Regions from separate parts of the Enterobacter kobei genome, predicted to be linked through region 1. Evidence: predicted binding sites of a transcription regulator. Region 1 holds the regulator's gene; each other region holds the start of a gene.
The links. The regulator CRP, encoded in region 1, controls carbon source genes, mostly activating them, when cyclic AMP is high. The targets are predictions, from matches to a motif close to ATGTGANNNNNNTCACAT.
Positions count from the first base shown of each region.

Region 2: the regulator CRP is predicted to act here: its motif matches at 3,531-3,548, upstream of BFV64_RS11375 (sugar transporter).
Region 3: the regulator CRP is predicted to act here: its motif matches at 4,871-4,888, upstream of msrB (peptide-methionine (R)-S-oxide reductase MsrB).
Region 4: the regulator CRP is predicted to act here: its motif matches at 5,442-5,459, upstream of deoC (deoxyribose-phosphate aldolase).

Region 1 is NZ_CP017181.1:4,467,995-4,475,333, reverse strand. Features, by position in the region: gene pabA (aminodeoxychorismate synthase component 2) at 1-423, shown strand, start outside; gene argD (bifunctional acetylornithine/succinyldiaminopimelate transaminase) at 510-1,730, shown strand; gene BFV64_RS21790 (YccS/YhfK family putative transporter) at 1,727-3,814, opposite strand; gene crp (cAMP-activated global transcriptional regulator CRP) at 3,872-4,504, opposite strand; gene BFV64_RS21780 (OsmC family protein) at 4,816-5,220, shown strand; gene BFV64_RS21775 (phosphoribulokinase) at 5,307-6,176, opposite strand; gene BFV64_RS21770 (YheU family protein) at 6,207-6,425, opposite strand; gene BFV64_RS21765 (hydrolase) at 6,422-7,339, opposite strand, start outside.
Region 2 is NZ_CP017181.1:2,346,675-2,354,013, forward strand. Features, by position in the region: gene eamA (O-acetylserine/cysteine exporter) at 1-117, shown strand, start outside; gene marB (multiple antibiotic resistance protein MarB) at 156-374, opposite strand; gene marA (MDR efflux pump AcrAB transcriptional activator MarA) at 408-788, opposite strand; gene marR (multiple antibiotic resistance transcriptional regulator MarR) at 808-1,242, opposite strand; gene BFV64_RS11370 (MarC family NAAT transporter) at 1,499-2,164, shown strand; gene BFV64_RS11375 (sugar transporter) at 2,259-3,455, opposite strand; gene BFV64_RS11380 (PhzF family phenazine biosynthesis protein) at 3,633-4,421, shown strand; gene BFV64_RS11385 (PhzF family phenazine biosynthesis protein) at 4,449-5,240, shown strand; gene BFV64_RS11390 (GNAT family N-acetyltransferase) at 5,323-5,805, shown strand; gene ptrR (putrescine utilization regulator PtrR) at 5,759-6,637, opposite strand; gene sad (succinate-semialdehyde dehydrogenase) at 6,736-7,339, shown strand, end outside.
Region 3 is NZ_CP017181.1:1,869,617-1,876,955, forward strand. Features, by position in the region: gene yeaG (protein kinase YeaG) at 1-1,452, opposite strand, end outside; gene BFV64_RS08990 (MipA/OmpV family protein) at 1,884-2,630, shown strand; gene BFV64_RS08995 (D-hexose-6-phosphate mutarotase) at 2,709-3,593, opposite strand; gene gapA (glyceraldehyde-3-phosphate dehydrogenase) at 3,669-4,664, opposite strand; gene msrB (peptide-methionine (R)-S-oxide reductase MsrB) at 5,006-5,419, shown strand; gene BFV64_RS09010 (YeaC family protein) at 5,461-5,739, shown strand; gene chiD (chitinase ChiD) at 5,800-7,056, opposite strand; gene pncA (bifunctional nicotinamidase/pyrazinamidase) at 7,258-7,339, opposite strand, start outside.
Region 4 is NZ_CP017181.1:589,254-596,592, forward strand. Features, by position in the region: gene osmY (molecular chaperone OsmY) at 104-721, shown strand; gene BFV64_RS02865 (DUF1328 domain-containing protein) at 849-1,010, shown strand; gene BFV64_RS02870 (patatin-like phospholipase family protein) at 1,131-2,183, shown strand; gene BFV64_RS02875 (TatD family hydrolase) at 2,180-2,962, shown strand; gene BFV64_RS02880 (YjjW family glycine radical enzyme activase) at 2,957-3,817, opposite strand; gene BFV64_RS02885 (YjjI family glycine radical enzyme) at 3,792-5,327, opposite strand; gene deoC (deoxyribose-phosphate aldolase) at 5,590-6,369, shown strand; gene deoA (thymidine phosphorylase) at 6,479-7,339, shown strand, end outside.

The DNA of each region.
Region 1 (7,339 bases):
GTGATTTCACCCGGCCCCTGCACGCCGTCGGAATCGGGCGTGTCTCTGGATGTTATCCGGCACTATGCTGGCAAGCTGCCCATTCTGGGCGTCTGCCTGGGCCATCAGGCCATTGCCCAGGTATTCGGCGCCACCATCGTGCGTGCCGCGAAAGTGATGCACGGAAAAACGTCGCCGGTCACGCATACCAGTATCGGGGTATTCACGGGGCTCAATAATCCCTTAACCGTGACGCGCTACCATTCGCTGGTGATTGACCCGCCGACGCTGCCAGACTGCTTTGAGGTGACCGCCTGGAGCGATACGCAGGAGATCATGGGGATTCGCCACCGCGAGTGGGATCTTGAGGGCGTGCAATTCCATCCGGAAAGTATCCTTAGCGAGCAAGGGCATGACCTGCTGGCTAATTTCTTCCATCGCTGAATATCTGTTGCCTTGCTGTGATTTTTTATGCATATTTTGTGATTATATTTTCACAATCAATGTGACATAAAATGGATGGGCATGACATGGCAACTGAACAACCAGCAATTACCCGCGCAACATTCGATGAAGTGATTCTGCCGATTTATGCACCGGCTGAGTTTATCCCGGTTAAGGGGAAAGGCAGCCGCGTCTGGGATCAGCAGGGAAAAGAGTATGTGGATTTCGCGGGCGGTATTGCGGTCACGGCGCTGGGTCATTGCCATCCTGCGCTGGTGGAGGCGCTGAAAACCCAGGGCGAAACCCTGTGGCACACCAGTAACGTATTCACCAACGAGCCGGCGCTGCGTCTGGGCCGCAAAATCATTGATGCCACGTTTGCCGAGCGTGTGCTGTTTATGAACTCCGGCACCGAAGCCAACGAAACCGCCTTTAAGCTGGCGCGCTATTACGCGACGACGCGTCACAGCCCGTACAAAACCAAAATCATCGCCTTCCACAACGCCTTCCACGGGCGCTCGTTCTTTACCGTCTCCGTCGGCGGCCAGCCGAAGTATTCCGACGGCTTTGGCCCAAAACCGGCCGATATCGTCCATGTGCCGTTTAACGATCTGCATGCGGTGAAAGCGGTGATGGACGACCACACCTGCGCGGTAGTCGTGGAGCCAATTCAGGGCGAAGGCGGCGTGACGGCGGCCACCCCGGAATTCCTGCAAGGGCTACGCGCGCTGTGTGATGAGCATCAGGCGCTGCTGGTGTTTGATGAAGTGCAGTGCGGAATGGGACGTACCGGCGATCTGTTCGCTTATATGCACTACGGCGTGACGCCGGATATTTTGACCAGTGCCAAAGCGCTCGGCGGTGGTTTCCCGGTGAGTGCGGTGCTGACGACTCAGGAGATCGCCTCTGCGTTTCATGTCGGTTCGCACGGCTCAACCTATGGCGGTAACCCGCTGGCGAGCGCTGTGGCGGGGGCGGCATTCGATATCATCAATACCCCAGAAGTGCTGAACGGCGTGAATGCGAAGCGTGAGCTGTTCGTAAAACATCTGCAAAAGATCAATGACCAGTATGATGTGTTCAGCGAAATCCGTGGCATGGGTCTGCTGATCGGTGCCGAGCTCACGCCACAGTACAAAGGCCGCGCCCGCGATTTTCTGCATGCTGCCGCCCACGAAGGGGTAATGGTGCTGAATGCGGGGCCAGACGTGATGCGTTTCGCACCGTCGCTGGTGGTGGAAGAGAAAGACATTGAAGACGGGTTAACCCGCTTTGCCGTAGCGGTCGCGAAGATCGTTAAAGGCTAATACTCGGTTCGTTTTAACCGGCGCGTTAACCAAATGCCATGATGAGGACGCTGACGCCATGCCACCGACGAAATGGTGTGCATGGTGTTCAGGTGGCCCAGCACGCGATGCAAATGCTGCTCCAGGGTGCTCATCGGCCCGTGAGTCAGCGTTTCCGGCGCTTCCAGAATGTTCGAATCCCCCGACTCACCCGGCGCGTCATACTCCAGACGCTGCTGACACCTCTGCAGGGCGATTTCACACGACTGCAAATAACGCTGCGCCAGATCCGGCGTCAGCATCGTGTGCTCGCGCGCCAGGGTGGTCATGGCGTTAATATGCTCGACGATAAACTGGCTATGCGTGACCCAGAGCTTCATGTCCGCCAGATAGTGCGCGTTAAAGCCTGGCTCCTGCATCGCCTGGTTGAGCGAGTTAAACAGGGCGTTGTGCGCCTGATTAACTTTCATCCGCTGATACGCCAGCGGGGAGGGCTGCGGGTCGTCGCTCAGGATCAGACGAATGGCCTGCTGGTCAGCCTCCAGCGCGTCGTGGGCGTTCTGGCGCAGCAATCCGCTTTGCCACTGCGGCCACAGCCAGACCATGCCACCAAAGGCAATCAGACAGCCAATCAGCGTATCGATCAGGCGGGCAACGATAAACTGTTCGCCGTTTAGCGTAAGCAGCTGAAGGGTATATACCGCCGTCACCGTAAAGCCCACCATCGCCCAGCCGTAGTTTTTGCGGATAATCAGGTAACTCACCAGCGTAATCACCAGCATCCCAGCCAGGGTATACCCCTCGGGAACGTGGAAGTGTAGCGTTACGCCCGCAATAATCAGCCCCGCCATCGTGCCGCCTGCCCGGTGCAGAATACGTACCCGCGTGGCGCCGTAGCCGTTCTGGGTGACAAACAGCACGGTCATTAAGATCCAGTACGGTTTCGGCAGATGCAGCGCCATGCCCATCAGACTGGCGATACTGAGCATAACGCTAATCCGCGCGGCATTGCGCAGGGCAGAAGACTTAAGAGAGAGATAGCTTCTGAGTGCTGGCAGGAGCGGCAGACGTTTTTGCTTATCCGCCATCAGGTCGCGGGGATACAGCGGGCGCTGGGTGCGCAGCACGCGGGCAATGCGGCTGAAGTGCCAGGCGGCAAACTGGCCGACCGGGTTATCCGGATGCTGACGAGCAATTTTCTCCAGCGCGCCGAGCTGTTTATCCATGTTAAAGCGCGTGGGGTAGCGGTGATAGAGAATGTCGTCCGCCAGCACCCGCAGGCGCGCGGAGACGGTCTGCGCATTCCAGCGGATCACCGCCTCGGCGTGGCTGCGCTCGACCAGCTTTTGCACCTCTTGTGGGTGATGAAGGCTCACGGAGATATGCTCCTGCAGATCCAGCCCCACCTGGAAGGTGCGCAGCAGGCGTTTATATTCGTGATTCTTGTTGGCGGCGAGCATATGCAGCTGCTGATAGCACTGGCTTATCAGATCCACCACCTTTTGCTGGCGCGTCAGCAGCGGCGGTAAGGATTTTTCCGGGTCGGTATGCTGGGTCAGCAAGGTGTATTTGGCTTCGCAGTAATCCGCAAGCTGCACATACAACAGGCTCAGAGATTCACGCAGCGGCTGTTCCCGCCACAGCCAGAACCAGAACCAGTTAAACAGCCCGTACCACAGCGTGCCGAGGGCGTAGATCAGCAGCGGCTCCCACACCGGCATATTCCCGGCGAGGCTCAGGGTGAAGATGGCGGCAATCAGTGAAGCGGGAAGCAGGCGGGCGTGCAGGGAACTGATTTCTGCGGTAACACCGAGGCTCATCGCCAGTACGGTCAGGATCAGCGGCAGCGGAATATCGCGCGCCAGTAAAAGCTGCACGGCGAGGCTACAGCCAGCAAACAGCGAACCGCCAACGATCAGGCGTTTGAAAAAGCGTTTATGCGGCGTGTCCAGACCGGCGATGTTGCAGCAGGCGGGAACGAGAGAAAACAGCAGACCCTGCTGGAGTTGTCCCAGAAGCAGGCCCACGGCCACAGGAAGGCACAACACCAGCGTTTGTCGCAGTGCGTAATTAACTTCCGGGTGATAGATCAGCCTGCGCCACATGGGGAATAGAGACAAAAACGGCGTGACACCTTGCGATGGCACGCCGTTTGAGCGGAATTAACGCGTTCCGTAGACCACGATGGTTTTACCGTGGGCAGAGATCAGGTTCTGATCTTCCAGCATTTTCAGGATACGACCCACCGTTTCGCGGGAGCAACCGACGATCTGACCAATTTCCTGACGGGTAATTTTAATTTGCATGCCGTCCGGGTGGGTCATGGCGTCTGGCTGTTTCGCCAGGTTCAGCAGGGTCTGCGCGATACGACCGGTGACGTCCAGGAAGGCGAGGTTACCCACTTTCTCGGATGTGACCTGCAGACGACGCGCCATCTGGGAAGAAAGACGCATCAGGATGTCAGGGTTTACCTGAATCAACTGACGGAATTTCTTGTAAGAAATTTCAGCCACTTCACATGCTGTCTTTGCACGAACCCAGGCGCTACGTTCCTGGCCTTCTTCAAACAGGCCCAGTTCACCGATAAAATCGCCCTGGTTCAGATAAGAAAGGATCATCTCTTTCCCTTCCTCATCTTTGATCAGCACTGCCACCGAGCCTTTGACGATGTAATACAACGTTTCCGCTTTTTCACCCTGGTGAATCAGCGTGCTCTTCGATGGGTACTTATGAATGTGGCAATGAGACAAGAACCATTCGAGAGTCGGGTCTGTTTGCGGTTTGCCAAGCACCATGCGCTGTTATCCTCTGTTATAAGCTGTCACCAGAGTCATCAGATGCATCCGGACTCTGGGGTTGCAATCGAATTCTTACCCATACCCTGGGAAGTCGGCTGTCGTAACGTTTCGCAGCCAGTAAAGTTTGATGTCCTCTGCATACATGTGTAACGTCAATGTATTACTGTAGCATCCTGAGTGTTTTAGCATAGCTTTCGCCGCGTGTCTCCTGGTGTCTCGCTTCAGCATGATGCAGGTCGCCTTCCGTTGCGAGAAATGTAACGCACGCGTAATCTGTCACCGAAAATGCAACGTTGGAGTCAAAGAATATGCAAGCGCGCGTGAAATGGGTTGAAGGTTTAACGTTCCTGGGCGAATCCGCGTCAGGGCACCAGATTTTGATGGACGGTAACTCCGGCGATAAAGCCCCCAGCCCAATGGAAATGGTGCTGATGGCGGCGGGTGGATGCAGCGCGATTGACGTGGTGTCGATTCTGCAAAAAGGTCGTCATGACGTGACGGATTGCGAGGTTAAACTCACCTCAGAACGTCGCGAAGAGGCGCCACGCCTGTTCACCCACATTAATCTGCACTTTGTGGTCACCGGTAAAGCGCTTAAAGACGCGGCGGTTTCGCGTGCGGTGGATCTGTCTGCGGAAAAATACTGCTCTGTGGCGTTAATGCTGGAGAAAGCGGTAAAAATCACGCATTCGTATGAAGTGATCGAGGCTTAATCTTTTGGCGGGTGGCGCTTCGCTGACCCGCCCTACAAAAGCATGAACGTAGGCCCGGTAAGCGCAGCGCCACCGGGCAGAACAACTCACGCAATCTGCTTCCCTTCCATCAACCGCTCCACCAGCGGCGTCATGATGAGCTCCATCGCCAGCCCCATTTTTCCGCCTGGTACCACTAACGTATTCATGTGCGAAATAAACGAGCCCTGCAGCATCGCCAGCAGCCAGGGGTAATCAATGCCTTCGAGATTGCGGAAGTGGATCACCACAAAGCTCTCGTCCAGCGACGGGATGGTTTTCGCCGCGAACGGGTTAGAGGTGTCCACCGTCGGCACGCGCTGGAAGTTAATGTGCGTGCGGGAGAACTGTGGCGTGAGGTAGTTGATGTAGTCTTCCATGGAGCGCACCACCGAATCCATCACCGCTTCGCGCGAATGGCCGCGCTCGCTCATGTCGCGCGTCAGCTTCTGGATCCACTCCAGGTTCACGATAGGCACCACGCCAACCAGCAGATCCACATGACGCGCCACGTCATGCTGTGGGGTGACTACGCCGCCGTGTAATCCCTCATAAAACAGCACATCGGTGGGTTCCGGCAGCGGCTGCCAGGGGGTAAAGGTGCCCGGCACCTGATTCCACGGCACAGCTTCATCATAGGTATGCAGATACTTACGCGATTGCCCTTTGCCGCTCTGACCGTACTCCAGGAAGGTTTGCTCAAGAAGGCCAAAGTCATTGGCTTCGGGACCGAAATAGCTGATGTGTTTACCCAGATCGCGCGCCTTACGGATCGCCATGTCCATTTCAGGTCGCGTATAGCGGTGAAAACTGTCGCCTTCGACCTCCGCCGCCCGGAGATTCAGTTGGGCGAAAATCTTACGAAACGCGAGGCTGGTGGTGGTCGTTCCCGCACCACTCGACCCTGTAACGGCAATAATGGGATGTCTGGCAGACATAGCAACTCCCTGACTGAAAAGGTTGGAAGGTCAGCCGTGAAACGCGTTGCGGGGCATGATATTGACCGTCTCATGCAGTTCTGACCACACCAGCACCACGTCGCCGCTTTTCAGCTGGCGTTTTACATCGTTGACCTTCTGCTCGAGTGAGCGTTCATGTTCACCATAATCGGTGCCTTCACGTAATACAAAGCTTTCAATCAAATTATCGAGCGTTTCGGGAGACAGATCCTGCCAGGGGATGATCATTTTGCACCGTCCAGATAAGGAGTAAGCCAGTCAGGAATACGCGCCTCCAGCCACATTTTCGGGCGGTGCAGCGTCCCGCCAATAAACCCAACGTGGCCGCCATGTTCAGTCAACTGATAGTGAACATTGTCGGGAAGGAATTCCTGCGCGGGAATAGAGTGATGATCCATAAACGGATCATCTTTGGCGTGAATAATCAGCGTCGGCTGGGTGATTTTGCTGAGCAACGGCATGGCGCTGCACTGACGGTAATAGTCGATCGCATCGGCGAAGCCGTGAATTTTTGCGGTGATCAGATCGTCGAATTCACGAATGCGGCGCACCTTTTTCAACTGGCGCAGGCTGACCGGCAGGGTATCCGGGTAAGCCTTCAGCTTACGTGCGGCGTTGGCTTTCAGCAGGTTGAGCAGATAGCGCTGATAGACGCGGGAAAACCCTTTATCCATATGGTAGCTGCACTGCTCCAGCATAAACGGCGCGGAGACAATCACTGCGGCATTGAGCGGTACGCTGTCGCCCTCTTTGGCCAGCAGGCAGGCGAGCATATTTCCGCCCAGCGAATACCCCACGGCCGCCGTTGGCACGGTGCCATAGTTTTCCCGCAGCCAGTGTAAAAACCAGGTTCCGTCTTCGGTTTCACCCGAGTGATAGATGCGTTTCTGTCGATTTGGCTCGCCGCTGCAGCCACGAAAATGCATCACCACCCCGAGCCAGCCGCGCGCTTTTGCTGCCTCAATCAATCCATGCGCATAAGGGCTGTGCAGACTCCCTTCCAGACCATGAAAAACCACCAGACGCGGCTTATGACGTGCCTGCTCGGGGTCTTCGCTCCAGGCGAGATCCAGAAAATCACCGTCTGGCAGGTCAAGCCGCTGCCAGTGCGGCGTGAACTGAACCTTACGGCGGATCAGCCG
Region 2 (7,339 bases), 2.1 Mb from region 1:
TTGCTGGATGAAACGCTGAGCGCGCTGCAGTTGCTGGGGGCAGTGCTGATTATGGCGGGGCTGTATATCAACGTGTTTGGCTTGCGGGTACGGCGGGCGGCGCGCGTCAGAGGCTAGAGCATAAAAAAGCCCCGCAGTGGCGGGGCAAAAACGAATCAGAAGCCGTGCTGATTATAATAAGGCACGCCTAATTCGTCGGATTTGTCGCTACCAGTCCCCATGTGGTTGAAATCATAGGGTGACTGGTCATGTGCTGACGGCAAAATCATCGTGCCACGATTATTTTGCTGCGTTGCACCTGGGGTTTGCTCCGCAAAGGTCTGGCTGGAAAACAGCACCAGCAAGGCGAGGGCGGCGGAGGCGATAACTTTCATGATTTCCTCGATTACGTCTTTTACAGGCGATGATTAACTACAATGTTTTAACGGATACAGGTATCGGGATTCTCCGGGTACGCTGGTGATTCGGTACTTATGAGGCGGCACGTCAAAATAGTTCTTAAACGTACGCGTCAGGGTTTGCTGTGATTCAAATCCGTAACGCTCTGCCAGATAAAGGATCGGCTCATTGCTTTCTTTCAGTTTCTGGGCAATTTCCGTCAGCTTGCGACTGCGAATATATTGACCTAGTGAATGGCCGGTCTCTTTTTTGAACATCCGTTGCAGGTGCCATTTGGAGTAACCTGAACGCTCTGACACTTTTTCAAGGGAGAGCGGCGATTCCAGGTTATCTTCGATCCAGTCCAAAATGCTATGAATGGTGATAGCGTCAGTATTGCGTCTGGACATCGTCATACCTCTTTTCTGTTTACGGCAGTATTTTCTTCAGCAAAAGCTCAAGGGTTGCCACTTCATCTGCCGTTAAGTTTTTTGTTAGTTCCTGATGCAGTGTTTGTCCTACTAATTGATGACATTGCTCGCACATGGCCGCGCCATCGCAGGTGAGCTTGACCAGCACGCCGCGTTTGTCATTCGGGTTAGGGCTTCGTTCTACCCATCCTTTGCAGACGAGACGATCCAGCATGCGGGTTAACGCACCCAGATCGACAGAGAGCACCTTTTTCAGCTCAACCGGCGTGATACACACTTCGCAGCGAATGGAACACAGCACTTTGAACTGTGTTGCGGTGATATCCAGCGGTGACAGATAGTCATTGAGCAGGCGATCTTTTTTCTGGTTAACCATATGAATAAGACGACCCAGCGGAACAACGTCGTTAAAGATATCACTGGTGCTTTTCACAATGGTTGCCCTGGCAAGTAGTTTAGTTACGGCAGATATTATTGCTCAGGCAAGTATAAGTCAACTGAATGAATCAGCCGATGCCACGAATTGCTAAAACGTTTCATGAACTTTTTTTGAACGCTTTCAAATCATATAGATAACTCAGGGTTATCCTTACTTACGGAAAATAATCGTTACGTTGCGCAGATGGCTTAACGTCACACTTTCCCCCTATACTTGCGGGGATGAATATGGATAAGGACGACGATGCATTATGTTGGATTTAATTAAAGCAGTGAGTCTTGGGCTGGTGGTGCTGCTGCCGTTGGCAAACCCGTTAACGACGGTGGCACTTTTCCTCGGGCTGGCAGGGAATATGAACAGCGTCGAGCGTAACCATCAGTCAATGATGGCTTCCGTCTATGTGTTTGCCATCATGATGGTGGCTTACTATGCGGGACAGGTGGTGATGAACACCTTCGGGATTTCCATCCCTGGCCTGCGCATCGCCGGGGGACTCATTGTCGCCTTTATCGGTTTCCGCATGCTGTTCCCGGCGCAGAAAGCGCATGAGTCGCCGGAGGCCAAAAGCAAATCCGAAGAGCTGGAAAGCGAACCGAGTGCAAATATTGCCTTTGTGCCGCTGGCTATGCCGAGCACGGCGGGGCCGGGTAGCATCGCGATGATCATCAGTTCCGCCTCTACGGTCCGTGATAGCGCCACCTTCCCGGACTGGGTCCTGACGGTTGCGCCACCGCTGATTTTTGCGATTATCGGGATCATTGTGTGGGGGTCACTGCGCAGTTCCGGTGCGATTATGCGCTGGGTAGGCAAGGGCGGTATCGAAGCTATTTCACGTCTGATGGGCTTCTTACTGGTCTGTATGGGCGTGCAGTTTATTATTAACGGCGTGCTGGAGATTATTAAAACTTACCACTGAGGTGATTGCCGGGTGGCGGTTTCGCCTTACCCGGCCTGGGTTATTACAGGCTTGTAGGCCGGGTAAGCGCAGCGCCACCCGGCACAAACAAACGTCACCCGTGCTGACTCTGTTCCTCCAGCGCCACCGGCCATTTGCGGAAGATGAGCACTGACCAGATAAGCGCGACCAGGGCTGGAATAGCGCCCAGATACCCAATCGCCGACATCGAGACATGAAGGCTAATCTGATTTCCCACCAGCGCGCCCGCGCCGATGCCCAGATTAAATATCCCCGAGAACAGTGACATGGCAACGTCCGTCGCGTCCGGTGCCAGCGCCAGCACTTTTACCTGCATGCCAAGGCCGATGATCATGATCGCCACGCCCCAGAACAGGCTCAGGATCGCCAGATGGTTTTCGCTGCCCGCGGCGGGCATCAGCAACAGCAGGCAGGCGAGCAGCAGGCCAATGGCGCCGCTCACAAGCAAGGAAGCATGCTGATTACCCAGCTTGCCAAACAGCACGCTGCCGATAATGCCCGCACCACCGAGGATGAGCAGTAACAGGGTGGCAAAATTGGCGCTAAACCCTGCCACCACCTGAACAAACGGTTCAATGTAGCTGTACGCCGTGTAATGCGCGGTCACCACGATTACGGTAAGCAGATAGATACTCAGCAGCGCAGGGCGACGCATCAACAGCGGCAGGCTTTTCAGCGAGCCAGAGTGTTCGCTCGGCAGCGCGGGCAGCAGCTTAATCAGACACACCAGCGTAACCAGTGCCCCCATGCCGATCGCGAAGAAGGTCGTACGCCAGCCGAAGTATTGCCCCACGATACGGCCAATCGGCAGACCCAGCACCATCGCCAGCGCGGTGCCGGTGGCAATCAGGCTCAGCGCCTGGGCGCGTTTACCCGCCGGGGCCAGGCGTATAGCCAGCGACGCGGTGATCGACCAGAACACCGCATGGGCGAATGCAATGCCAATCCTGCTCATGACCAGCACCGTAAAATTCCACGCCATAAACGACAGAACATGGCTGGCGATGAACAACACGAAGAGACCGATCAGCAGTTTGCGCCGCTCCATCTGGCTGGTCAGCAGCATAAACGGCAATGACATAAGCGCCACCACCCAGGCGTAGATGGTCAACATAATGCCCACCTGAGCCGTTTCCATCTGGAAACTGTCGGCAATGTCAGACAACAGCCCAACCGGAACAAACTCTGTGGTGTTGAAAATAAACGCGGCAATGGCCAGCGTGACCACGCGTAGCCACGCAACCCTGCGGGAAACTGTGTTCGTTGTCATAGGGATGTCGGAGATTCGTTGCTGGAAAGAAGAGGAGACGATCTTAAAACGTCAAACGGCGAAAACTCAACCATTATGTGACGCAGATCTCAATATTTACCTTGTGAAAGCGGTAGCCGGGGAGGGTGTTTTCATTGAATATAAAAGAACAACACAACAAAAACAGGCGGTAAGACAATGCAGGAGATTGATTTTTATCTGGTAGATGCGTTCAGCGATACTTCGTTTGGTGGCAATCCGGCGGCGGTTTGTCCGCTGAAAGAATGGTTACCCGATGAAACGCTACTGAAAATGGCGCAACAGCATAATCAATCGGAAACGGCCTTTTTCGTCTGCAGCAAAGGGGGCATTGAGCTACGCTGGTTTACAACGCTCACCGAAGTTAATCTCTGCGGGCATGCCACTTTGGCCGCCGCGTACGTCCTGTTTCATGAACTGGATTACCCCGACTCGCGGATCCACTTCGACACCGCATCTGGCCGCCTGACGGTCAGCCGGGAGGGAGAGTGGATGACGCTGGATTTCCCGGCGTGTCCGACACATAAAGAGACGCCACCGCCAGAGATGATCGCGGCGCTGGGTATCCGCCACTACGTTGACGCCCGTAAAGGGCGCGCGTGGGTGATCGTCCTGGAAAACCGCCAGCAGGTTGAAGCCCTTATGCCGAACCTGTCTGCGATGACACCGGGTGAGCACAAAGTTAGCGTGACGGCACCGGGCGAGGGGGAATATGACTTTGTCAGCCGCTTCTTCTCACCGGGCGTTTCCGTCCCGGAAGATCCGGTCACCGGGTCCGCGCACACGATGCTGATCCCCTACTGGAGTGAAACACTGGGCAAAACGACCCTGTTTGCCCGTCAGGTGTCGGCGCGGGGCGGTGACGTGCGTTGTGAACTGAGAGGGGAACGGGTGCTGATGAGCGGTCAGGCGTCGTGCTACCTGAAAGGCACGGTGTATCTGCGCTAAAAACTGATAACAAGAGAGGGAGAGACAATGCAGGAAATTGATTTTTATCTGGTGGATGCCTTCAGCGACAGGGCGTTTGGCGGTAATGCGGCGGCGGTTTGCCCGCTGGAGGAGTGGCTGCCCGATGAGACGCTGCTTAAAATGGCGCAGCAGCATAATCAGTCTGAGACCGCCTTTTTTGTGCGAACCGACGACGGGTTTGAACTGCGCTGGTTTACCACGCTGCACGAAATTAACCTGTGCGGACACGCGACCCTCGCGGCGTCACACGTGATTTTTGAATATCTGGATTATCCGCATACCGAAATTCACTTTACCACGCGCTTCGTGGGCGAGCTGACGGTCAAGCGCAGCGGCGACTGGCTGACGCTGAATTTCCCTGCGTGGCCGACGGAGGCCGTCGATAATCCCCCGGCAGCGTTGTTCAGCGCGCTGGGCATCACAAAGGCGAAAGAGGTACGCGCCGGACGAGACTATATCGTGGTGCTGGAGAGCCAGCAGCAGGTGGAGGCGCTCACGCCGGATATCGCGGCAATGGTTCCGCTGGGGAAAATGGTCTGCGTAACGGCGCCTGGAGAAGACTATGACTTCGTCAGCCGCTTTTTCTGCCCGGGCGAAGGGGTGCCGGAAGATCCGGTTACCGGATCCACGCACAGCATGTTGATCCCCTACTGGAGCGAAAAGCTGGGTAAAACGTCACTGAACGCACGTCAGGTGTCGTATCGTGGCGGCGATCTGCGCTGTGAACTGAAGGGCGATCGCGTGTTGATCGCCGGTCAGGCCACGTTGTATCTGAAAGGCCGTATCTTTTTGCGCTAGCCGGGCAGCGCGATAAGTTAATACTATGAAGCACCATGGCAGAGCTGCGCTATTTTAAAATAAAAACAGCAAGGAGCCTGCCATGTATTCCATTACCTCTGAATCCGCTCGTCATCCGGACATCCTCACACTGATTGCAGCCCTTGACCGCTATCAGAGCGAACTCTATCCCGCAGAAAGCAATCATCTGCTCGATCTTTCAGCGCTGCCCGACGCATCGCTTATCCTGATGATCATTCGTGACCAGCAGCTTCAGGCCGTTGGCTGTGGAGCCATCGTGCTTAACGGGGATGGAACCGGTGAGATGAAACGGGTCTATATTGACCCGACCCACCGGGGACAGCATCTGGGAGAGAGGCTGCTGGCTGCCCTGGAAGATGAGGCCCTGAGCCGTCATTGCCACACGGTACGGCTGGAGACAGGGATAAAACAACACGCCGCGGTTCGTCTGTATGAACAGTGCGGGTACGAACTGCGCCCGGCATTTGCCCCCTATGTTGACGACCCGCTTAGCCTGTTTATGGAGAAGGCGCTGGTTGAAGACGTTCGTTTAGCAGCGCTATAAACGCTTCCAGCTGGCGGGTCATCGCCCCCCGTCGCCACACCAGCCAGGTGGTAAGCCAGCGCCAGTTTTCAGCCAGCGGCCAGGCCTCAATCTGATGATGTCCTGGCATACTTTCCAGCATGGAGCGCGGCATCAGCGCGATGCCCGCGCCCGCAATGACGCAGGCGAGCATGCCGTGATAGGACTCCATCTCGTGAATGCGGCCAGGCGTCGCGCCGTCTGCATGAAACCAGCTCTCAAGATGTCGGCGATATGAGCAGTTGGCGCGAAAGGCATAAACGTCGCTGCCGCTCACCTGCGTGGCGCGTGTGACCCCCGTATGCCCGGCAGGCGTGACCAGCATCATCTCTTCCCTGTAGACCGGCATCCCCTCCAGTTCCGGGTGTGACAGCGGCCCGTCAACAAAGGCGGCGCTCAGCGTTCCCTCCAGTACACCCTCTATCATCGTTCCGGAAGGGCCGGTAGAGAGGGCAAACTGGATGCGCGGATAACGCTGGTTAAACTGCGCCAGCGATTCAGGGATGCGCACGGCAGCGGTGCTTTCCAGCGCGCCAAGAGCAAATAACCCCTGTGGTTCATCCCCCGCGACGACCATGCGCGCTTCATCCACCAGCGCCAGAATCTGTCTGCTGTAGCGCAGGAAGTTATGCCCGGCGGGAGATAACCGCAAACGCTGGTTCTCACGAATAAACAGCTCAACGCCGAGATCGGCTTCCAGCTGGCGGATGCGTGTTGTCAGGTTCGAGGGAACGCGATGCACCTTCTGCGCCGCCTGGGTGATGCTCCCCGTCAGCGCGACGGCGTTAAACATTTCAAGCTGGGTTAAATCCATAGTATTCTCGTTTCGTGAATAAGGTGGTTAGTATTATTCATTTCTAAGAAATAGCAGAGTAAGCCACAATTAATCAACCGAAATGCGTGGAGAACATCATGACTTATTCATCTGCTACACATGCCCTGTCTGTTAACCCGGCTACGGGTGAAACGATCGCCGCGTACCCGTGGGCGACACAGGAAGAGGTTGAACAGGCTATCGCCCGGGCTGATGCCGGTTTTCGTCAGTGGCGGAGCGAAAGCGTCGCCCGGCGGGCGCAGAAGCTGCGCGATCTCGGTGCTGCGCTGCGTCATCGTGCGGAAGAGATGGCCCGGATGATGTCCCGGGAGATGGGCAAACCGGTTCTGCAGGCGCGGGCGGAAGTGGCAAAATCTGCGGGTCTGTGTGACTGGTATGCGGAACACGGCCCGGCCATGCTGAATGCAGAGCCAACCCAGGTGGAAAACCACAACGCGGTTATTGAATACCGCCCGCTGGGGCCGATTCTGGCGGTGATGCCGTGGAACTTCCCGCTCTGGCAGGTACTGCGCGGGGCGGTGCCGATCCTGCTGGCAGGTAACAGCTATCTGCTTAAGCACGCGCCAAACGTGCTTGGCTCGGCGGATCTTATCGCACAGATTTTTGCGGATGCCGGTTTCCCGGAAGGCGTTTTTGGCTGGGTTAATGCCACCAATGACGGCGTAAGCCAGGCGATTAACG
Region 3 (7,339 bases), 2.3 Mb from region 1:
GCCAATGAACTCGGCGTATTTCGGAATCAGGTAGCCTTTCAGGAACTCAAGATAGCGTTCAGCCTGCTCCTGCGGGAACTGCTCGCGTTCAATCTGCTGCTCCAGCACGTAGAACAAGTGAACCGGGTTGGCCGCCACTTCCGCATGGTCGAAGTTAAAGACGCGGGAGAGGATCTTAAACGCGAAACGGGTGGACAGGCCGTTCATCCCTTCATCGACCCCGGCGTAATCACGATACTCCTGATAGGATTTCGCTTTCGGGTCGGTGTCTTTCAGGCTTTCGCCATCATAGACGCGCATTTTTGAGTAGATGCTGGAGTTTTCCGGCTCTTTCAAACGCGAAAGGATAGAGAAGCGCGACAACGTTTCCAGCGTGCCTGGCGCGCAGGGAGCGTGCACCAGCTCACTGTGGTTGAGCAGTTTCTCGTAAATCTTGATCTCTTCGGAGATCCGCAGGCAATAAGGCACCTTGACGATGTACACGCGGTCAAGGAAGGCCTCATTGTTTTTATTATTACGGAAGGTCACCCATTCGGATTCGTTCGAGTGGGCGAGGATTATCCCGTTAAACGGCAGGGCGGAGATACCTTCCGTCCCGTTATAGTTCCCTTCCTGGGTCGCCGTCAGCAGAGGATGCAGCACTTTGATTGGTGCTTTAAACATCTCCACGAATTCCATAATCCCCTGGTTGGCGCGGCACAGCGCACCGGAATAGCCGTAGGCATCCGGGTCATTTTGTGCGAAGTTTTCCAGCTTACGGATATCAACTTTACCCACCAGCGCCGAGATATCCTGGTTGTTCTCATCACCCGGTTCCGTTTTGGCGATGGCGATCTGCTCAAGGATAGACGGCCACACTTTCACCACGCGGAATTTGGTGATATCGCCCCCAAACTCATGCAGGCGTTTTGCCGCCCACGGCGACATGATGGTGCCGAGGTAGCGGCGCGGAATGCCAAACTCTTTATCCAGAATTTGCGCATCTTCCTGTGGATTAAACAGGCACAGCGGATGGTCGTTCACCGGGCTGCGTTCGCCATTAGCGCTCAACACATAAATCGGCACGCGCTGCATCAGCGACTTCAGGCGTTCAGCCAGCGAGGATTTACCGCCACCGACCGGGCCGAGTAAATAGAGGATCTGTTTCTTCTCTTCCAGACCCTGAGCGGCATGCTTCAGATAGGAGACAATCTGTTCAATGGCATCTTCCATGCCGTAGAACTCTTCGAACGCCGGATATCGGGCGACCACCCGATTCGAAAATAGACGGGAAAGCCGTGGCTCCAGGGCAGTATCAACCATGTTTGGCTCACCAATAGCCATCAATAGCCGTTCTGCCGCATTGGCATAGGCACTGCGATCTTGCCGACAAATGGTAAGAAACTCCTGCAGTGTGAACTCTTCGTCCTTGGCAGCTTCATAGCGCTGGCGATAGTGATCGAATATATTCATGGCATGCCGTCCTTTCGTTTTTTAGCACAGGATAAGAGCCGTTCGTATGAGTAGTGGAGGCTCCCGGAAGAGAATCTCTCGCACCTCACTGCCAGAGCAGCAACCTGTGTGCCAGGTCAGAGGCTAAGAACCGCAGGGCGTTCAGGAAAACTCTTCTTAAAATTAAGCGTAGATGGCATTTGCCAAACTTGCATGCTGAGAAAATCTAATTTCAATGACATATCAATAACTCATCCAAAAATTTCCACCTGGGTTATAAGACTTAAGCACGTTTTTCATTCAGTGGTCATATAAATGAAAGCGTGCTGTCATCTGAAAAGTGAAAAATAACGGGTTAATCAGACTGATTAGCAGGCAAAAAATTTTGGGTTGTACGGGAATGGCGGTTACACTTCTCCCGCTGATTATTTGACTACAGGAAAGAATGGATTGTGACCAAACTCAAACTTCTGGCATTGGGCATCCTTGCCGCGACCGCAGTTAGCACCGCTCAGGCGGAAAGTCAGTGGACGGTTGGCGCGGGTGTTGGCGTCATTAACAGCCCATACAAACAGTATGATCGTGACGTATATCCTGTTCCCGTTATCACCTATGAAGGCGAGAACGTCTGGTTCCGCGGTCTCGGCGGCGGCTACTATCTCTGGAACGACACGGCCGACAAGCTCTCGATCATGGCCTACTACGATCCAACGCACTTCAAGCCGGGAGACAGCGACAGCCACGCGCTTCGCCAGCTCGATAAGCGCAAAAGTAGCATGATGGCCGGGCTTTCATACGTGCATAACACCGAGTATGGCTTCCTGCGTACTGCTCTGGCAGGTGATACGCTGGACAACAGCAACGGCTTTATCTGGGACCTGGCGTGGCTGTACCGCTATACCAACGGCGGGTTTACCCTGACGCCGGGCATCGGTGTGCAGTACAACAGTGAAAACTACAACGACTACTATTACGGCGTCTCTAAAAACGAGTCTCGCCGCAGTGGTCTGAAAAGCTACAGCGCAGATGATGGCTGGGATCCCTACCTGGAGCTGACCGCGAGCTATAACTTCCTTGGCGACTGGAGCGTCTACGGTACTGGCCGTTATGAGCGTCTGAGCGATGAAGTGAAAGATAGCCCGATGGTCGATAAGTCATGGGCGGGTATCTTCTCTGTGGGTGTGACCTACAAGTTCTGATTGTGCATTAATTCAGTGCAATTATTGCATCAAAACGGGGCGCTTGCGCCCCGTTTGCTTTTTTGTGGTGCAGGGCGATTATCGCTTAACAATACGGATCGTCTGCCCTAAACGAGACGGTTTTTCTTCGCTCGCTTTCTGCGGCGTGGTCACGCAGGCTGTTTCTACACAAACGAATGTTTTGTAACCGTCATCAGGAATATCGGCCATGCTGACAGACAATGCCGGACCTGGGTTCCAGCCCACCACATTGCTGTGATGATGATGAACGACCTCAATGCCGCGGTTCAGGGCACCATCGTGGATCACGCTGCAGGCTTCCGGGTGGAGATAGACGCGGTCGGTACGATCGGGGAAAGCCTGAACGCCGTCGCTCAGCTTGCCCTCTTTCGCATTATCAACTTTGTCGATAAAGGTATCGCCGAGGCCGCTCACCTTCACTGCGTTGATGTCACCCACGTTGAAGTAGGTGTGCAGGGCAGACGTGGTTTCGAACTCGCCATGCGCTTCCAGCTCAATTTCGCAGGTTTTACCCAGCTTGAAACGGGCGTACAGGGTGAAATCATGCGGCCACAGGGCGCGGGTTTCATCATTCGCCTGCAGCTCAAAGGTCAGCACGGCACCGTTGTCATCTTCATTGTGCGCTTTCAGCGTCCACTGCTGGTTACGGGCAAAACCGTGAGACGGCAAACCCTGCTGTGTGGACGGGCCGAACCATGGCCAGCAGATGGGGACGCCGCCACGGATAGCAGCCCCTTTTTTGAACGAGGTGGCCTCGCTCAGCCACAGTCCTTCCTCTTCGCCCTCAGGCTTCCAGGAGAGCAGGTGGGCGCCATTCAGCGCCACGGAGGCTTTCACGCGCGGGTGGTCAACGACGATAACATCAGCGCCGTCAATCTGGCGGCGGGAGAGCACAGGGGTAAGTTGTTCGACTACCGGAAGTGCAAATATTTTATTAATCATTAAGCAATCCTCTGTCTAAAAAACAATAAAAAAGGCGACCGAAGTCGCCTTTTTGGATCAAACACTCATCTCAACTTATTTGGAGATGTGAGCGATCAGGTCCAGTACTTTGTTAGAGTAGCCAGTTTCGTTGTCGTACCAGGAAACCAGTTTCACGAAGTTGTCGTTCAGTGCGATACCAGCTTTAGCATCGAACACGGAAGTGCACACTTCGCCGTTGAAATCAGTAGATACAACGTCGTCTTCGGTGTAACCCAGAACGCCTTTCATTGCGCCTTCGGAAGCAGCTTTGATTGCTTTCTTAATTTCTTCATAAGAAGCAGCTTTTTCCAGACGAACGGTCAGGTCAACAACGGATACGTTAGGCGTTGGAACGCGGAACGCCATACCAGTCAGTTTGCCATTCAGTTCTGGCAGTACTTTACCTACAGCTTTAGCAGCACCGGTAGAGGATGGGATGATGTTCTGAGCCGCGCCACGGCCGCCGCGCCAGTCTTTGTGAGACGGGCCGTCAACGGTTTTCTGAGTAGCGGTGGTAGCGTGAACGGTAGTCATCAGACCTTCGATGATGCCGAAGTTGTCGTTGATAACTTTAGCCAGCGGTGCCAGGCAGTTGGTGGTGCAGGATGCGTTGGAAACGATGTCCTGGCCAGCGTAAGTTTCGAAGTTTGCACCACGAACGAACATTGGGGTGTTGTCTTTAGAAGGACCAGTCAGAACAACTTTCTTCGCGCCTGCAGTGATGTGTTTACGTGCAGTTTCGTCGGTCAGGAAGATACCGGTAGCTTCAGCTACAACATCAACACCGATTTCGTTCCATTTCAGGTTAGCTGGGTCTTTCTCAGCAGTAACGCGGATGGTTTTGCCGTTAACAACCAGGTGGCCGTCTTTCACTTCAACGGTGCCGTCGAAACGACCGTGAGTTGAGTCGTACTTCAGCATGTACGCCATGTATTCAGCGTCCAGGAGATCGTTGATACCAACGATTTCGATGTCAGAACGTTTCTGAGCAGCACGGAAAACAATACGGCCGATACGGCCAAAACCGTTGATACCTACTTTGATAGTCATATATTCCACCAGCTATTTGTTAGTGAATAAAAGGTTGCCTGTAAAATTACAAAAACCTTACGCAGCGTCAAGCGGAATCGTGTCAATCATTGCGACAAATCAATCCTGTGACTAACGTTTGTGCGACTGACTCGCCTCACTTTCCCTTTGAGCTTGCAACCACATGGGGGCTGCGCCCGGAATTTTAAAGTCCTCGCAGGATAAAAATGTGAACATGATCACAATTGCCTGACCGCCTTTTCGCGACACATAAGTTTAGAACAAAAGTGCACGCAAGGGTGTTAATGTTTTGTTAGAATCCGGGTTAAAAGATGTCTGTTTCTACAGCGAGATGTAAGCATATGTCGAACCAACGTAACCCTGACGATTTGAAAAAAAACCTCACAGAAATGCAGTTTTACGTGACGCAGAACCACGGCACGGAACCGCCATTCACCGGGCGTTTACTGCACAACAAGCGAGACGGCGTCTATCACTGTCTGGTCTGTGATGCCCCGCTGTTTAACTCACAAACGAAATTCGATTCCGGCTGCGGCTGGCCGAGCTTTTACGAGCCGGTGAGCGATGAGGCAATCCGCTATCTGACTGACACCTCGCACGGCATGGTGCGCACGGAAATCCGTTGCGGGACCTGCGACGCACACCTGGGGCACGTCTTCCCGGATGGTCCACAGCCAACGGGGGAGCGTTTCTGCGTCAATTCGGCCTCCATGAGCTTCACGGATGATGAAAACGGCGACCAGATCAAGGGTTGAAAAAACGATTCAGCAAATTATTCCTTTGAAAGGGAGAGATCGTGAATATTGATGACATGATTAACGGGATGACCCAGGATGTTTATCAGCGTCTGGTCACCGCCGTTGAACTGGGAAAATGGCCGGATGGCGTGGCGCTTACCCCTGAGCAAAAAGAGAACAGTTTGCAGCTGGTGATGCTGTGGCAGGCGCGCAACAATACTGACGCGCAGCACATGACGATCGATACCAACGGCCAGATGGTGATGAAAAGCAAGCGAGAGCTGAAAGAAGATTTTGGCATCACGCCGAAGCCAATTGCGACGCTGAAAATGCAATAAACGTGCGGGCTGATGCCTTCATCCAACCCTCTCCCACGGGGAGAGGGTTTGAATGCGTCGCTACTTTTGCGGGATCCCTAATGACTCTGCCAGCTGCTTCGCTAACTGGTTGTTATCGTCCGCGCCATACTCCCAGAACATCGCCCCGGCGAGACCTTTCTGTTTAATGTAGTCCGCTTTGATCGCCACGGAACGTGGGTTCTCATACGAAATCGCAAAGAGCGCCTTGCCGTCGGCTGCCTCCACGGAGAGCCACGGCACTTTCGCCTGGTCGTCCCAGTGCTCGGTAAAACGCTTCTGCGGATCGTTCAGCAGCTTTTTCACGATATCGTTGTACTTCACGTAGGTATCTTTGGACAGGTCATAGCCGAGCGACCTGAACAAGCCGAGCTCCTGCGGTCCAAAGTAGGGCTGGGTGACCGGATTTTTTTGTGCGTCCGGCTTGCTCCAGTCGATACCCGGCTCAACGGCGCGTTTCGGTACGCGACCGTAAAACCCGATCCCGAGGTTCATCTGCTGTGGTTTCAGTCCCGCGGCCAGATAGTTATTTACCACAAAGTCCACGCTGTATTTATCGGCAGCAGCCACCGTCGGCCAGGCGCTGGAATCATAGAGGTTGGCGTTAAAATACTGGGTACCATACGCCATGTCGTAGGTCATCAGGTTGATGTAGTCGAGCAGGGGAGCGATGGCTTTGACATCCACCCAGCTTTTCGGACTTTCCGCATTGGCGCCTACCGCAATGGTCACCAGCTTTTTCTGCCCGAATGCGTCGCGCATCTCTTTCAGCAGCGCGGTGAAGTTGTCCCTGTCGGCTGGCGTGCTGGCAACCAGTCCCCACGCGCCGTTGACCGGGTACTCCCAGTCGAGATCAATCCCGTCCAGACCGTATTTGTCGACAACCTCCTGGGCGGATCGGATAAACACCGCACGACTCTCTTTGGTGGCCGCTGCGCCAGAGAAACCACGCGCACCCCAGCCGCCAACAGAGAGCAGCACTTTAAGGTGCGGGTTTTGTTTACGCAGAGTGGGGATTAAGGCCAGATCGGATGCCACTTTTGGCGAAAGCCAGATCTGATGCAGTTTCGTCGGATCTTTCAGCGCGGCGTTGGTTTCGTCTTTCTCGTTGTTGTAGACCAGACCAAACGAATAGTTCAGGTGGGTGATCTGGCGGACATCCAGTTTATTAATGTCGCCACCCGGTCCGGCGGTGACATCGCCACCCCCGTTGAAATAGCCGACGGACATCAGGGGCGCAGCGGAAGCCAGTGACGCGCAAAGCAAGGGTAATGCTGCCAGCAAGGGCAAACGTTTCATATAATTTCCTCTTTGACTTAATAAAATAACCACGCCACAGAAAAGGCGTGGCGAAAAAACAACCTGACGAGAATAGCATTGCCGCTTCGCTGAGGATGCGAGGGAGTTCACTTTATGGGGATTGGAGAAGAAATGCCGGGTGGCGCTGCGCTCCAGAGAAAGTAGGCCGGGTAAGGCGAAGCCGCCACCCGGCTTAAAAAACTACGCCTGCGTTTCCAGCCAGTCTGCCAGGGTATACAGCGTCGCGCCTTCGGCAGCCATCTCCATAAACGCCTGAGCACTG
Region 4 (7,339 bases), 1.0 Mb from region 1:
CATGGCTTTAGGTTATCCATTTTGCCCGTGTGTTTATTCGCAATATATAAAACTACTAAGGAAGTATGTAGCCCGAATAACGGGTCAACACAGGAATACATCGATGAATATGACAAGACTGAAGATTTCTAAAACTCTGCTGGCTGTAACACTGGGTAGCGTTCTGGTTAGCGGTTCCGCTCTGGCGGAAAGCAGCACCATGGATAAAGCACAGTCCACGGCCGATAGCGCAGGGCAAAAAATCGATAGCTCTATGAATAAAGTCGGTAATTTCATGGACGACAGCTCTATCACAGCAAAAGTGAAAGCCGCACTGGTGGATGACGAAGCGATCAAGAGCACCGATATTTCCGTTAAAACCGACAAGAAAGTCGTGACGCTGAGTGGCTTTGTGGAAAGCCAGGCCCAGGCCGAACAGGCTGTCAAAGTGGCGAAGGGTGTTGAGGGTGTCACCTCCGTGAGCGATAAACTGCACGTTCGCGACAGCAAAGACGCTTCAGTGAAAGGTTATGCCGGGGATGCGGCAACCACCAGCGAAATCAAAGCTAAACTGTTAGCAGATGACATCGTACCGTCCCGTAAGGTGAAAGTGGAAACCACCGATGGCGTGGTTCAGCTTTCCGGTACGGTTGATTCCCAGGCGCAAAGTGAACGCGCCGAGTCAATTGCGAAAGCGATTGATGGTGTGAAAAGCGTTAAAAACGATCTGAAAACGAAGTAAATCTGGACCAGTCGCCCGCCAGGCTCAACCCTGCGGGCGAAATAAGAACGACTCTGGAAAAACGCCGGTGAGTGACCTGAGCGCTCACGTTTAGCGGCCGACATTAACTATGGTAAAGGAGAAGCTTATGTTTCGTTGGGGCATTATATTTCTGGTTATCGCGTTAATTGCCGCCGCATTGGGCTTTGGTGGACTGGCAGGTACAGCGGCATGGGCAGCTAAAATTGTCTTTGTTGTGGGTATTATTCTGTTCCTGGTCAGCCTGTTTACAGGGCGTCGACGTCCATAGCAAACGCAATATTCCATCAACAAAATAAAGCCAGTCACCGCGACTGGCTTTTTCTTATTTGCGTTACAGGTCGGGTGCGTTACTGTGGTGTTATAAAATAATCAAAACAGGAAAGCAGAGGTGGGGCAACGAATTCCCGTTACGCTCGGCAATATTGCGCCGCTGACGTTAAAACCGTTTCGCGCGGGTCAACTCGCACTGGTCTGTGAGGGCGGTGGGCAGCGCGGCATTTTCACCGCTGGCGTGCTGGATGAGTTTATGCGCGCGCAGTTCAACCCGTTTGATCTCTACTTTGGCACGTCTGCCGGGGCGCAGAATCTCTCAGCCTATGTCTGCAACCAGCCTGGCTACGCGCGAAAAGTGATTATGCGCTACACCACGGCGAAAGAATTTTTTAACCCGGTGCGCTTTGTGCGCGGCGGCAACCTGATCGATCTCGACTGGCTGCTGGAGTCGACCTCCAGCCAGATGCCGCTGGCAATGGACACGGCGGCCCGTCTGTTTGATAGCGGAAAAGAGTTTTGGATGTGCGCCAGTCGGGGGGATGACTATTCCCCGGGCTATTTCTCTCCGCAGAAGGAGAACTGGCTGGACATCATCCGCGCCTCCAGCGCCATTCCCGGTTTTTATCGTACCGGTGCCCTGCTGGACGGGATCAGCTATCTGGACGGCGGGATCAGTGACGCGGTACCGGTGCAGGAAGCCGCCCGTCGCGGTGCGAAAACGATCGTGGTGATCCGTACCGTGCCGTCGCAAATGTACTATACACCGCAGTGGTTTAAGCGGATGGAGCGCTGGTTGGGTGACAGCAGCCTGCAACCGCTGGTGAACATCGCGAAGCAGCATGAAACCACCTACGGCGCGATGCAGCGTTTCATTGAAAAACCGCCGGGTAAGCTGCGAATTTTCGAAATCTATCCTCCTAAGCCATTGATCAGCATGGCGCTGGGCAGCCGCGTCCCTGCGCTGCGCATGGACTACAAAACGGGGCGGCTGTGCGGACGCTACTTCCTGGCGACGGTCGGTAAGATGCTGGCGGAGCAACCGCCTCTGCATCGGCATAAACCCATCATTACGCCCCCTGCAATTGTCGCCAACGACGCCCTGACGATGCCGCTGGTGGACATTCCACAGGCGAATGACGCTTTATTAGATAACGAGGATCTGGCGTGACGCACCGCTTTGTTGATACCCACTGCCACTTTGATTTTCCGCCGTTTACGGGAAATGAGGCGCAAAGTATTGCGAAAGCCGCTGAGGCAGGCGTTCAGGCGATCGTTGTACCGTCGGTAGAAGCGGCTGATTTTTCGCGTGTGCTGACGCTCTCCACGCGTTACCCCGCTCTCTATGCTGCGCTCGGCCTGCATCCGATAGTGATTGAGCGCCACCTTGATGAGCATATTGAGGCACTTGATGAAGCCCTGCAGACCGCAGGAGACAAACTTGTCGCTATCGGCGAGATCGGGCTCGATCTCTATCGTGAGGATCCTCGGTTTGAACGCCAGCAGACGATCCTCGACGCGCAGCTTCGGCTGGCTAAGCGTCACGACCTGCCGGTGATCCTCCATTCAAGACGCACGCACGATAAGCTGGCGATGCACCTGAAACGCATCGCTCTACCGCGTAGCGGCGTGGTGCATGGTTTTTCCGGCAGCCTGCAGCAGGCGCAGCGTTTTATCGAGCTGGGCTATAAAATTGGCGTGGGGGGCACCATTACCTATCCGCGTGCCAGTAAAACCCGCGATGTGATGGCACAGTTGCCACTCTCTGCGCTGCTACTGGAAACGGATGCCCCGGATATGCCGCTGAGTGGTTTTCAGGGCCAGCCGAATCGTCCGGAGCAGGCTGCGCGCGTGTTTACCACCCTGTGTGAGCTGCGAACGGAGCCTGAAGAGGTGATTGCCGATGCGTTACTGGAAAATACGCGTGCGGTATTTGGCATCACGCTATAGGTAAAGTGCCGGACGAATCACCGTTATCTTCTGTTTTTCCAGTGCCTGCGCCAGCGGTTCAATGTCCTCCGGCGTGGCGCTGCGCCATGACGCCGCCTCACCGTAAACCCCATGCGCATGAAACGCGTTAATACGCACTGGAACATTCCCAAGCCCGCGGATAAACGTGGTCAGCGGCTTAAGATGTTCCAGATAATCGCACTGCTCCGGGATAACCAGCAAGCGCAGTTCCGTCAAACGGTGGCGATCGGCAAGCCAGCGAATGCTCTGTTTAATCAGCGGGTTTTCGCGCCCGGTCAGGAAACGGTGATGCGCGTTTCCCCATGCCTTGAGATCCAGCATCGCCCCATCCAGTACCGGCAGCAGTTTCTCCCAGCCGGTTTCGCTTAGCAGCCCGTTGCTGTCCACCAGGCAGGTTAAATGCTGCAGTTCAGGATCGGTTTTGATTGCGCTAAAAAGGGCGATTAAAAACGGCAGCTGTGTTGTAGCCTCGCCGCCGCTGACGGTAACGCCCTCAATAAAGGGGGCAGCTTTTCGGATCTGCGTGAGGATCTCCTCCACGCTCAGGCGGTGCGCCATGGGCGTGGACTGCTGCGGGCAAAGATGAAGGCAGGTATCACACTGCTGGCAATGACTCTCCTGCCACCATACGCGTCCGGCCTGAATGTTGAGTGCATCATGAGGGCAGTGGGGCACGCAGTCGCCGCAGTCGTTGCAGCGCCCGATGGTCCATGGGTTGTGGCAGGTTTTACAGCGCAGGTTGCAGCCCTGCAGGAACAGGGCCAGGCGACTGCCCGGCCCGTCCACGCAGGAAAAAGGAATGACCTGACTAACTAAAGCGCATCTGTTGTTCATGGCTTATCACGCGCGGCTGACGTTCCAGGATGCGGGTATTGCGTGCGGCTTCTTCGCCAAGCCAGGTCGTATTGGTGCGCGAACCGGCTTCGCGGAATTTTTCCAGGTCCGACAGGCGCACCATGTAGCCCGTCACGCGGACCAGATCGTTACCCGCAACGTTGGCGGTGAACTCCCGCATACCGGCCCTGAACGCGCCCAGACAAAGCTGCACTATCGCCTGTGGGTTGCGTTTTACCGTCTCATCGAGCGTTAAAATATCGCTGATACCGGAGTGATAGTGTCTGTGATGTGGCGCAACGGCCAGCAGATGGCTGATGGGATCCGGTTCGTCACCATAAGGCAGACGCGCGCCTGGCGTGGTGCCTGAATCAGAGCTGATGCCCGACTGCGCATGGAGCATGGCGCGCTGTTTCCAGCCGTGCTTCACAGGTGTGTTTTCTACAAACGCCGCAAGCTGTTCGCTGATGCGATAGCCCAGCGCGTTAGCCTGCTCGTCTTTGCCATAGCGACCGTTGATTCCGTCCTTCTCACAGAGCGTGTTTACCGCTTCCGCCAGGCCGTACATGCCAAACATTGGCACAAAACGCCCGGCATCAATCAGCCCCTCTTTTACCAGGAAGCTATTCTCAAAGAAGCCTGATTGTTGATAGAGAAAATCACAGCGGGCATCAATGATGGCGATTTGCTGCTGACAGTAGTGCGGAAGCGTACGGTTGAAGAAGTCGTCAACGGAGGTGCTGTGCTCCGCAATGGCTTTGAGGTTAAGGCGCACCAGGGTGCTGCCACCGCCAGCCAGCGGCAGGGAGTTGTAACAGCTCACCACGCCAAAACGGCCTTTTGTGAAAATTTTATCATTCACGGGGCCGTTTGAAATATGCGGTTTACTGCATTCGCAAATGTTTCTTGCCACCTCAAGCAGCAAATCGTCCGGGGTGATTTCAGGATCGTAAATAAAGGTCAGATTCGGCGCGACCTGCTTAAGCTCTGCATCTGCACGTAGAATGGCGCGGATGATGGGGCCGTCAGCGGGCCCGATGTTTGCGTGCATAAACGCATCAGGGAGCGTTCTGTCGAGATAGCGCCAGAAACGTTTTATTCGGCTATCGATTTCTTCTTGTGTTAGAATTCTAACATATGGATTCAGTATCGCATCAAGCTGCCCCAGATAGACCGGCATAGATGTCACTGAAGGAACATGATGGTAGAGAATGGTTAATAGCGAGAGGGCATCATCCAGATCCTTTGCCCCTTCCAGCTCCAGCCATTCAGAACCGTTAGCCAGGAATTTTTCATAATCCGGCAGGACGTAGCGCGGTTTGTAAGGCGCATGGCCTTCGAACATGTCGCAGATAAATCCCTCGTCCAGCGCGGCGCGGGCGGCTTCAGGAAGTGCCGGATAAGGCAGGTTGTTTTCCGCTTCCAGCGCCAGAAAATGACGTTTTTGTTCCGGGGTTAACACCGGACTTGTCACAATGTGCTGGCAACGTTGTTGCAGGGTATCTGGCATGTTCGCTTCCTTGAGTGTTCTGCTGATGATGAACGAATTGTAGAAAGCCAGCCTGTTGGGGCTTTTGATCCCACAGGGGGTATCTCGGCTTTAGTCAGCAATAAGTGCGATAAAGTTTGAAGAAGATCTCATTACAGTAATGCAAATTTGTACGCAGTTTTCATTAACTGTGATGAATGTCGAAGTGTGGATGCGGGTGGATGTTAAAATACTCACAGACCCGCAAGGTAAAATTGATACGGCACTGCCGTTGGAGAATGTTATGACCGATTTAACTGCAAGCAGCCTGCGCGCGTTGAAACTGATGGACCTGACTACCCTGAACGATGACGACACCAATGAGAAAGTCATCGCCCTGTGCCATCAGGCGAAAACGCCAGTGGGTAACACCGCAGCCATCTGTATCTACCCGCGCTTTATTCCGATTGCCCGCAAAACGCTGAAAGAGCAGGGCACGCCGGATGTGCGCATTGCAACCGTAACTAACTTCCCGCACGGCAACGACGATATCGAGATTGCGCTGGCAGAAACCCGCGCGGCCATTGCTTATGGTGCAGACGAAGTTGACGTGGTATTCCCGTACCGCGCGCTGATCGCCGGTAACGAGCAGGTTGGCTTCGACCTGGTGAAAGCCTGTAAAGACGCGTGCGCGGCGGCAAACGTGCTGCTGAAAGTGATTATCGAAACCGGTGAGCTGAAAGAAGAAGCGCTTATTCGTAAAGCGTCTGAAATCTCCATCAAAGCCGGTGCGGATTTCATTAAAACCTCTACCGGTAAAGTACCGGTGAATGCGACCCCGGAAAGCGCGCGCATCATGATGGAAGTCATTCGCGATATGGGCGTGTCCAAAACCGTTGGTTTCAAACCTGCGGGCGGCGTGCGTACTGCCGAAGACGCGCAGCAGTTCCTGGCGATTGCCGACGAGCTGTTCGGCGCCGACTGGGCCGATTCCCGTCACTACCGCTTCGGTGCGTCCAGCCTGCTGGCAAGCCTGCTGAAAGCGCTGGGTCATGGCGACGGTAAGAGCGCAAGCAGCTACTGATTGCCAGGCAATGCCGGATGACGCTTTGCTTATCCGGCCTACAGGGTCGTAGGGCGGGTAAGCGTAGCGCCACCCGCCACAATTCCCCCGATTCCGCATGGAGGTTACCGTGTTTCTCGCACAAGAAATTATTCGTAAAAAACGTGATGGTCATGCATTAAGCGACGAAGAGATCCGCTTCTTTATCAATGGCATTCGTGATAACACCGTCTCTGAAGGGCAGATTGCGGCTCTGGCGATGACCATTTTCTTCCACGATATGTCGATGCCCGAGCGCGTGTCGCTGACCATGGCGATGCGAGATTCAGGAACCGTTCTGGACTGGAAAAGCCTTAACCTTAACGGCCCGATTGTGGACAAACACTCCACCGGCGGTGTGGGTGACGTGACCTCCCTGATGCTGGGCCCTATGGTGGCCGCCTGTGGCGGTTACATCCCGATGATTTCCGGGCGCGGTCTGGGCCACACCGGCGGTACGCTCGACAAACTGGAAGCCATTCCGGGCTTCGATATCTTCCCGGATGACAACCGCTTCCGCGACATTATTAAAGACGTGGGTGTGGCAATTATCGGCCAGACCAGCTCTCTTGCCCCGGCAGACAAGCGTTTCTACGCGACCCGCGACATCACCGCCACCGTTGACTCCATTCCGTTGATCACCGCCTCTATTCTGGCGAAAAAGCTGGCAGAAGGGCTGGACGCGCTGGTGATGGACGTGAAGGTGGGCAGCGGTGCCTTTATGCCGACCTATGAACTTTCTGCCCAGCTCGCCGAAGCGATCGTTGGCGTCTCCAACGGCGCAGGCGTGCGCACCACCGCGCTGCTCACTGACATGAACCAGGTACTGGCCTCCAGCGCCGGTAACGCGGTCGAAGTGCGTGAAGCCGTCCAGTTCCTGACGGGGGAATACCGCAACCCGCGCCTGTTCGACGTGACCATGGCGCTGTGTGTAGAGATGCTGATCTCCGGC